Linked DNA regions of Bryobacter aggregatus MPL3. The protein of the gene in region 1 interacts with the protein of each later gene in a pairwise test. Links are inferred from orthologs where the notes say so. Each region holds a gene or a part of one and is shown in the gene's direction. Other genes may lie near its edges.

Evidence for each region. Proteins that work in one complex are often made in the same cells at the same time.
Region 2: the proteins of secD (region 1) and pheT interact in binary tests that used the Escherichia coli proteins (3 or more experiments, as listed by UniProt). The link is inferred for Bryobacter aggregatus MPL3 from one-to-one orthologs.

The regions. Positions count from the first base shown.
Region 1 is NZ_JNIF01000003.1:668,844-674,758, reverse strand. The notes cover bases 1,254-4,211. They hold secD (protein translocase subunit SecD), read left to right. Parts: upstream 1,254-1,906; coding sequence 1,907-3,517; downstream 3,518-4,211. Other genes in these bases: secF (protein translocase subunit SecF), read left to right, coding at 3,636-4,211; yajC (preprotein translocase subunit YajC), read left to right, coding at 1,519-1,851; tgt (tRNA guanosine(34) transglycosylase Tgt), read left to right, coding at 1,254-1,482. In the rest of the region: M017_RS0103535 (SRPBCC family protein), read right to left, coding at 1-303; more of tgt, read left to right, coding at 334-1,253; more of secF, read left to right, coding at 4,212-4,841; M017_RS0103510 (energy transducer TonB), read left to right, coding at 4,891-5,646; M017_RS0103505 (MotA/TolQ/ExbB proton channel family protein), read left to right, coding at 5,719-5,915. UniProt on the Escherichia coli protein: Part of the Sec protein translocase complex. Interacts with the SecYEG preprotein conducting channel. SecDF uses the proton motive force (PMF) to complete protein translocation after the ATP-dependent function of SecA.
Region 2 is NZ_JNIF01000003.1:537,227-540,200, forward strand. It holds pheT (phenylalanine--tRNA ligase subunit beta), read left to right. Parts: upstream 1-342; coding sequence 343-2,607; downstream 2,608-2,974. Other genes in the region: M017_RS0102930 (phenylalanine--tRNA ligase subunit alpha), read left to right, coding at 1-331; M017_RS26200 (S9 family peptidase), read left to right, coding at 2,644-2,974.

The DNA.
Region 1 (5,915 bases):
CAATACCGGCACAAAGAACAACAGGGAGCTCCACCACGGTAGCTCCAGCTTCTTTAAGCGGCACGTCGTCAGCCAAACCCCAAGGAGCGCAAATGGAACCGCGACATAAGCCAGCGCCAGCACAAAGTCGCGATCCATCCCGTGCACCGAATAAACAGGCACTCCAATCGGCGACCAATACAGCTCCGGCGTCCAGATGTGACCGAAGCGTGCTGTGATCGAGCGATCCAGAAACTGCTTCAGGCCAAACAGCAGCAGCCCGGCAACCAAAAACGGAACTCGTCCAATGGGTGGAATGGGCAAATCATAACACTAGCCAGCTAAAATAAAGGATTGACCCCCTTTCAGTTCGATTTGGAAGCCGTGTGCCCGGAAACAGGCGCGCGAGCTGGCACGCTCCACACGCCGCACGGCGACATCCCGACGCCCATCTTCATGCCCGTCGGCACGCAGGCCACCGTCAAAGGCGTCATGCCGCGCGATCTCGAAACCGAAGTCGATGCGCCGATCATTCTTTCGAACACCTACCACCTCTATCTGCGCCCCGGCCACAAGACCGTGCAGGCTCTCGGCGGCCTCCATCGCTTCATGAACTGGAATCGCCCGATCCTCACCGATAGCGGCGGCTTCCAGGTCTTCTCGCTCAGCGAGTTGCGCAAGGTGCGCGAAAGCGGCGTCGAATTCCGCAGCCACCTCAACGGCGACCGCCACACCTTCACCCCCGAAAGCACCGTTGACGTCCAACTCGCCCTCGGTAGCGACATTATGATGGTGCTCGACGAATGCACTGAATACCCGGCGACGTACGAGCGTGCCAGGCAAAGCATGGAGCTTACGAGCCGCTGGGCCCGGCGTGCGTTTGATCACTATCGCGGCCCGCGTGCTGATTGTGTCGAGAAGCACGCCTTGTTCCCCATCGTCCAAGGCGGCATGTATGCCGATCTGCGCTGCGCCTCTGCCGAATCCCTGCTCGAGCTCGACGCCTACGGTTACGCGATTGGCGGCCTCAGCGTCGGCGAACCCCGTCCCGAAAGTCTCGCGATGACCGAACTGGTCGCCCCGCTCCTGCCGGCCAACAAGCCGCGCTACGTCATGGGCGTCGGTCTTCCCGAAGAGCTTTCGGAATACGTGGCCCGTGGCGTCGACATGATGGATTGCGTCATGCCCAGCCGCAACGCCCGCAACGGCTGTCTCTTCACCAGCCAGGGCCGCATCGTCATCAAGAACGCGCGATTCAGCGACGACCCCTCGCCGCTCGACCCCAACTGCGGCTGCTACTGCTGCCGCAACTTCTCAAAATCCTATCTTCGCCATCTCTTCTTGGCCCAGGAGATACTTTTTTCGACTTTGGCCACAATTCACAACCTTCGGTACTACCTTGACATCATGCGCGCCATGCGGAGTAGTATTCTGAATGGGAGATTTCCACAGTTTCTTGCGGAGACGCGCGCAAATGCGACTCCCGAAGCGAAGGAAGACTAGCAAAAGACTGTAGAATCTTTTAGGACGACCCCGACAATGTCATTTTTGATGCTGCCCGGCTTTTATATACAAGCCCAGCCCAACTCAATGCTCGGACTCTTGCCCATCGTGGCAATGTTCGGCATCATGTATTTCCTCGTGCTGCTCCCCGCGCAACGCCAGCGCAAGCAGACCAAAGAGATGTTGGCCAATCTCAAGAACGGCGATGAAGTGGTGACCAACGGTGGCATCATCGGCACCATCATCGCGATGAACGACGAGGATCAGAGTTTGACCCTCCGCATAAAGCCGGATAACGTTAAGCTGCGCTTTGCCCGGCAGAGCGTAGCCAGCTTGATCGTGCCTGAAGGCACAATAGCCCAGAAGTAGACCGCGAGCACCGCATCAGAACGGCGGGCGGCAATTTAAGCAGGAAGGTTTCGTAATGGAGAGAAGTTTAGGAATCAAGATCGCGACCATCGTTGGCGTGACTTTGATTTGTATCTACGGCATCATCGGAATTCCGAAGAATCGACAAGAGTTAGCCGAGAATTTCGAAAAGAACATCAAGCTCGGCCTCGACCTGAAAGGTGGCAGCCAGTTGGTGCTCCAGGTCCAGGTGCAGGACGCCTTCAAAGCGGAAGCGGACCAGGTCATCGATCGCATCAAGAACGAGCTCCGCTCGGCTTCGATCGAGTACGGTTCCTTTGATCGCAACGAACCCACCAGCATCGAGACTGCGGACAAGATTGAAATCACGGCCAAGGGCATTCCGTCCGCCAAGGCTGGCGATTTCCGCAAGATCATCAGCGACCGCTTTACCGACTGGAACATGACCAGCACCAGCGGCACGGACTACAAGCTGACCTACAAGACCACGGCTGCTCTCGATCTGCGCAAGAAAACCGTCGGCAGCGCGATCCACACCATCGAGAATCGTATTGACGGCCTGGGCCTTGCTGAAGCAAGCGTCCAGCAGCGTGGCGCTGCGGAGACCGAACCGGAAATCCTCATCCAGATGCCTGGCGTGGACGATCCTGCCCGCATCAAGCAGATCCTCCAGACAGCTGCGCTCCTTGAGCTCTATGAAGTGCAGGACGGGCCCTTTGCCTCGCGCGATCAGATGCTCGGACAGTTCAACGGCATTCTCCCGGCTGGCACCAAGGCCGTCCGTGGCATGGGCAGCCAGGAGAGCTGGTTCCTGCTCAAGCGCACTCCGGTCATCACTGGCCGCGATCTGCGCGATTCCCGCGCCGCCCAAGATCAGATGAACAGCGGCTGGGTCACCACCTTTGTGTTGAGCCAGGACGCCGCACAGCGCTTCGGCCGCTTTACGGAAGCCAATATCAACAAGCGTCTGGCCATCGTTCTCGACAACCAGGTACGCAGCGCTCCCACCATCCAGAGCAAGATTTCTGACAACGGCCAGATCACGGGCGCAGCCAACCAGCAGGACGCCAACGACCTTGCGCTCATCCTCCGCGCCGGTTCTCTGCCGGCCAGCGTGGTCTACCTCGAAGAACGCACCGTTGGGCCGTCGCTCGGCGCCGATTCGATTCGCGAAGGCCTCATGAGTGGCCTCGTCGGACTCTTTGCGGTCATCTTCGTGATGCTCGTTTATTACAAGAAGTCCGGCATCAACGCAACAGTCGCACTCATTCTCAATGCGATCATTCTCATCGCGGTCCTGGCCTATGTGGGGGCAACGCTCACGCTGCCCGGCATCGCCGGTGTGGTCCTCACCATCGGTATGGCCGTCGACTCGAACGTGCTGATCTTTGAGCGCATCCGGGAAGAACTTCGTGAAGGCAAGAGCGTGCGTACAGCTATCGACGCCGGCTTCAGCCGCGCCTTCCTGACCATCATTGACACCCACGTCACCGCCATCGTCTCCAGCGCCTTCCTGTTCATCTTTGGCACCACCAATGTGAAGGGCTTCGCCGTGACGCTGATCATCGGTCTCCTGGCGAACGTGTTCACTGCGGTCTTTGTGTCCAAAGTCATCTTTGACTGGGAATTGAGCGGCAACAAGAAGGTAACTGAGCTCAGCATCTAGCTGAGCTCTTTCAGAATTCAAATTTCTTCGCCGTTGAGCCAATAAATATCGCTCCGGCGGGAACAAGAAAGGAATGGCTGGTGTCTGAACTGTTTGGACGCTAGCCGGATTAGGCAGCATGGAGCTTTTTCGTAATTCAAATTTCGATTTCATGGGTCACAAATGGCCCTTGATTGGCCTGTCTTTGGTTCTCACCGTGGCAGGTTTGGTGAGTCTGGCGATAAAGGGCGGACCGGAATACGGTATCGACTTCAAGGGCGGCACGCTGCTCTATGTGAAGTTCGCCGAAAAACCGAGTGAAGAGCAAATTCGCACAGAACTCAGTAAGAAAATTCCGGGTGAAATCTCCGTTGTCGCAGTGCAAAATGCGAACGAATTGATGATCCAAACGGAGTTGCGCAACGAGAAGGACTTGCAGTCCACTCGGCAAACCATTGAAGACACACTTGCGACGATCTACAAGGTCGAGGCCGACAAGTTGAATCTGACAGGTGCGCCGATGCAGCGAGTCTATGAACGGTTGAATTTACCTCTGCAGCGCGGCGGCGTCTTCATTTCCGATGACGATTTGAAGAAGCTGATTGGCGAAGTGTTGAAGTACCGCGACCAGCAGAAGGGCGGCTTGCTCTCTAACTTGGATGAGCTCAGCGGCCTTCCCGGGATGACCCCGCAGATCCTCAATGTGATCAAGCAGGAGTCCACGATTGGGAAGTATGTGATCCGCAATACGGAAGTTGTGGGTCCGCGTGTGGGAAGTGAATTGCGCACCAAGGCGATTCTCGCGACGCTCTACGCGCTCGGTGGAATGCTGATCTATCTCGGCCTCCGCTTTGAGTTTGCGTATGGTTTTGCGGCCGTCGTTGCGGTCTTCCATGACATTGTGATCACGATCGGGTTATTTTCAATCTTCCATAAGGAGATTTCCTTGACAGTGATTGCCGCGCTCCTTACATTAGTTGGTTACTCGATGAACGACACGATTGTCGTGTTCGATCGCATCCGGGAAAACCTGCAGCGCGGACGTAAGGGGGACATGACCGAAATCGTGAATCGCAGCGTGAATGAGACGCTGAGCCGGACGATTATGACCTCTGGTCTTACCTTGCTCACTGCGGTTGCGCTATGGTTGTTCGGCGGACAGGTGTTGAATGGTTTCGCCTTCGCCCTCGTCGTCGGAATCTTGATTGGTACTTACTCTTCGATTTTCGTGGCGAGCCCACTGCTGGTGTTCACGCAAGACTTCCTCAAGAAGCGTCGTGATAGCCAAAAGCCTGGCGGGCCGTCACAGGCAGTAACAAACGCGAAAAAGCTCGCGACGAAATAACACTGATCCCCAAGGGGCCTTTGAACCTGGGTAAGGGAAGGATGCAGGAATGTTTGAGCAAAGCCTGATAGATGAAAAGAATCAAACGAGAAAAGCTAGCTCGGTTCTGATCTCATTTGCCGTCCAAATCGTATTGCTGGCGGTCATTGTGGTCATTCCGCTGATTTACTATGAATCGATTAGCGCAGCTGCTCTCACCGGTAGCCTCGTCGCTCCGCCTCCGCCGCCGCCTCCTCCGCCGCCTCCTGCTCCCGTGCAGCAGGTGAAGCAGGTGAAGGTTGTCCCCAAGCAGTTCAATGCGAACATGCTGACGGCTCCGAAGACGATTCCGAAAGAAGTCGCCATGATCAAGGAAGAAGAGCTTCCTGTGGCTACGGGTGTGTCGGGTGGTGTTCCCGGAGGCGTCCCTGGTGGCGTTCCCGGTGGTGTCACTGGTGGTCTGCTTGGCTCCATTCCGGGCCCGCCGCCTCCTCCTCCGAAAAAGGAAGAGCCGCCGAAGCCCAAGCCGCCGGCGGCCCCCATTCGCGTCGGTGGTAACGTCCAGAGCGCCAAGCTCGTTCGCCAGCCCAAGCCGGCTTATCCGCCGCTGGCCCGCCAAGCTCGTATCTCCGGCGTCGTGAAGTTTAACGCCGTGATTGCCAAGGATGGTTCCATCCAAAATCTTACACTCGTCTCCGGCCATCCGCTGCTCGTGCAGGCGGCTACTGAGGCGGTAAGGCAGTGGGTCTACCAGCCCACGCAGCTCAACGGTGAACCCGTAGAGGTGATTACGACGATCGACGTGAACTTCACGTTAAGTCAGTAGTCTTGATCGACGGACGAAAGTCCCTGATAGTAGTAATTCCCAAAATCCAAACAACTCGCAGGAGAATATTGCATGCTTCTCACTATGCAAACCATGGGCTTCTTTTTCTTTCAAGAAGTCGGATTCGATGCCCTTACGATGTGGGACCAGATGGGCGGTCTCGCCCGGGCCGTCGTTATTATTCTGTTCATCATGTCCGCTTGGTCGATCGGCGTTATGATCGATCGCCTCCTCGCCTTCAACGCGGCAAAGGCGCAGAGCCGCCAGTT
Region 2 (2,974 bases), 130 kb from region 1 along the record:
GACACTGCTGTCGGGCATCTTCAAGCGCGACGTCACCGTGAGGTTGCGGCCTGGCTTCTTCCCCTTCGTCGAACCTGGTTTTGAACTCGACATCCAGTGCATGGTCTGCGGCGGCAGCGGTTGCCCGGTCTGCAAACACTCTGGCTGGGTCGAACTGCTTCCCTGCGGCCTCACGCACCCGAATGTTCTCCGCGCGGGCGGCATTGATCCCGACCAATACGGCGGCTTTGCCTTCGGCCTCGGTCTCACCCGCCTCGTCATGATGCGTTATCTGATTGACGACATCCGTTGGTTGCAATCGGGCGACCTCCGTTTCTTGAAACAGTTTTAGGAGCATCCACCTTGAAGTTCTCCTACCAATGGCTCACTGAGCTGGTTGAAGATCTCGACATCGACGCGAAAGAAGTTTCCCGCCGCATCACCCTGCACACCGCAGAGAGCGAGGGCGTCGAAGAGCACGGCGCGCTGTGGAAGGGCGCCTGCCCTGCCACCGTCCTTAGCGTCGAGAGCATCCCCAACGCCCACAATGTCAAAGCGGAAGTCGAAACCGCCCTCTACGGCAAGAAGACTCTCGTCTGCGGCGCGCCGAATTGCCGCGCCGGCCTGCGCACGATCTACATCCCGCTTGGTGTCAAGCGCATCAGTGGGGTTGATAGCGACGGCATGCTCGCCAGCCCCGCCGAACTCGGCATCAACGGCGACCACGACGGCATCATCGAACTGAGCGAAGACTTCGCGCTCGCCCCCGACGCGATCATCGAGATCGACAACAAGAGCCTCACCCATCGCCCCGACCTCTGGGGCCACTACGGCATGGCGCGCGAACTGGCCGCCATCCTCGACAAGCCGCTGGTCGACCCGGTCAGCTTAGAACTGTTGCCCGAGGGCGACCCGCAGGTTGCGGTCGAAGTGCTTGACTCCCATCTCTGCCCCCGTTTCTCGGCCCAGCTCTTTGAAAACGTCAGCGTCACGGACTCGCCCTACTGGCTGCAGTACCGCCTGCAATCGATCGGGCTGAACTCGATCAGCAACATCGTCGACGTCACCAACTGGCTGCTCGCCGAGCTGCCGCAGCCCACCCACGCCTACGACGCCGATAAGATCCACGGCAAGATCATCGTCCGCCGCGCCACCGACGGCGAAACAATGCTCGCGCTGAACGGCGAAGAGTATACCCTCACCGCCGAAGACCTCGTCATTGCCGACGAACAGGGCGCCATCGGCATCGCCGGCGTCATTGGCGGCAAGGCCAGCTCCATCGGCCCGGACACCAAGCGCATCATCCTGGAGGCGGCAAATTTCAACGCCTCGGCCGTGCGCAAGACAAGCTCCCGCCTGAAGCTGCGCACCGACGCCTCCATGCGCTTTGAGAAGGCGCAGGACCCCGTCAACACGCTGCGCGCCATTGCTCGCGGCGCGGAACTCTTTGAGCTGGTCAGCCCTGGCATCCGTGCCGTAGGCGGCCCCACCGACGTCGCCGCAGTGGCCAAGCCGTTGCCGGTCATCACCCTTTCCCTGCCCTGGCTCACCCGTAAGCTGGGCCGCGAGATCGCCAAGCCCGAGGTGATTGGCATCCTCACCCGCCTCGCCTTCCTGGTGGAAGACCGGGGCGACACGCTGCTGGTTACTGTCCCCAGTTGGCGCGCGACCAAGGACGTCTCGATACCGGACGATCTCGTCGAAGAAATCGGCCGCACCGTGGGCTATGCCACCATCACGCCGGTTGCCCCGGCCATGCCCGTCGTGCCTCCTCCGGTCAATGAGGAGCGCCGCTACTTCAACCGTTTGCGCAACGTCGCCACCCAGCACGGCTATCACGAAATCTACAACTACTCGTTTATCAGCGAAGCGCAGGCCAGCCGTCTCGGCGTGCCACTCGCATCGCATGTGCGTGTGTTGAACCCCATCGCCTCCGACCAGAGCCTGATGCGCACGACGCTGCTGCACGGCGTCCTCAAGAACTTTGAGGACAACCGCAAGCACTTCGACGCCTTCCGCTTCTTTGAGATCGGCAAGGAGATCCACAAGCAGCCCTCCGGGCTTCCATCCGAGGTCCCGCACCTGGTCGCTGGGGTTTACCAGAACGAAGGCGCGCTCCAGGAGATCCAGAATCTGGTCCGCGCCATCGCCCCGCAAGCGAGCTTTGAGCCGACCACAGAAGTCCACGCCTACGAGCATCCGCAGCGTGTGGCGATTGTCTTCCTCGATGGCGTCCCAATCGGCCGCATCTTTGAGTTCCATCCAAACTGGGTGGAAGGCCGCGCCGCCGTGCTCAATCTCAATCTCGACACGCTCGCGCCCCTGCTGGCCAAGCCGGTCCGCTATGCGCCCATCCGCCGCTTCCCAGCCAGCGAGTTCGATCTCAGCGTGCTCACCGCGCCGCGTGTCTACGCCAATGCCGTCGAGAGCGTTCTGCGGAGCGCCGCCAGCACGGCTGTGGAGCAGATTGCCTTCGTTCGCGACTTCACCTTGCCCGACCAGAAGCGCAGCCTCTCCTTCCGCGTGACAGTCGCCAACAAAGAACGCACCCTCACCCAGGAAGAAATCACTGCAGAACGCGACGCGCTCATTGCCGCCATCCGCTCTGCGGGCTTTGAACTTCGCTAGCGCTTTTCCGTACTCTGAGAGAAGAGAACTTCTCTCATGCACCTTTTCAAACTCACGCTGCTCTCCGCACTTGTGGCGCTTCCCTTGCTACCGCAGGGGCTGCCGCCGCTCATTGATCGCGAACTTCTTTTCGGCAATCCCGAAATCGCCGGAGCGCAGCTTTCGCCCGACGGCAACTTCATCGCCTTCCAGAAGCCGTACAAAAACACCCGCAACATCTGGGTGAAGGAAACAAACGAACCCTTCTCGGCGGCACGGTTGCTCACCCAGGAGACCAAGCGGCCAATCAGTGGCTTCTTTTGGAGCGCCGACTCGAAGTACATTCTCTTCGTCAAGGACAACGATGGCGACGAGAACTTCAACGTCT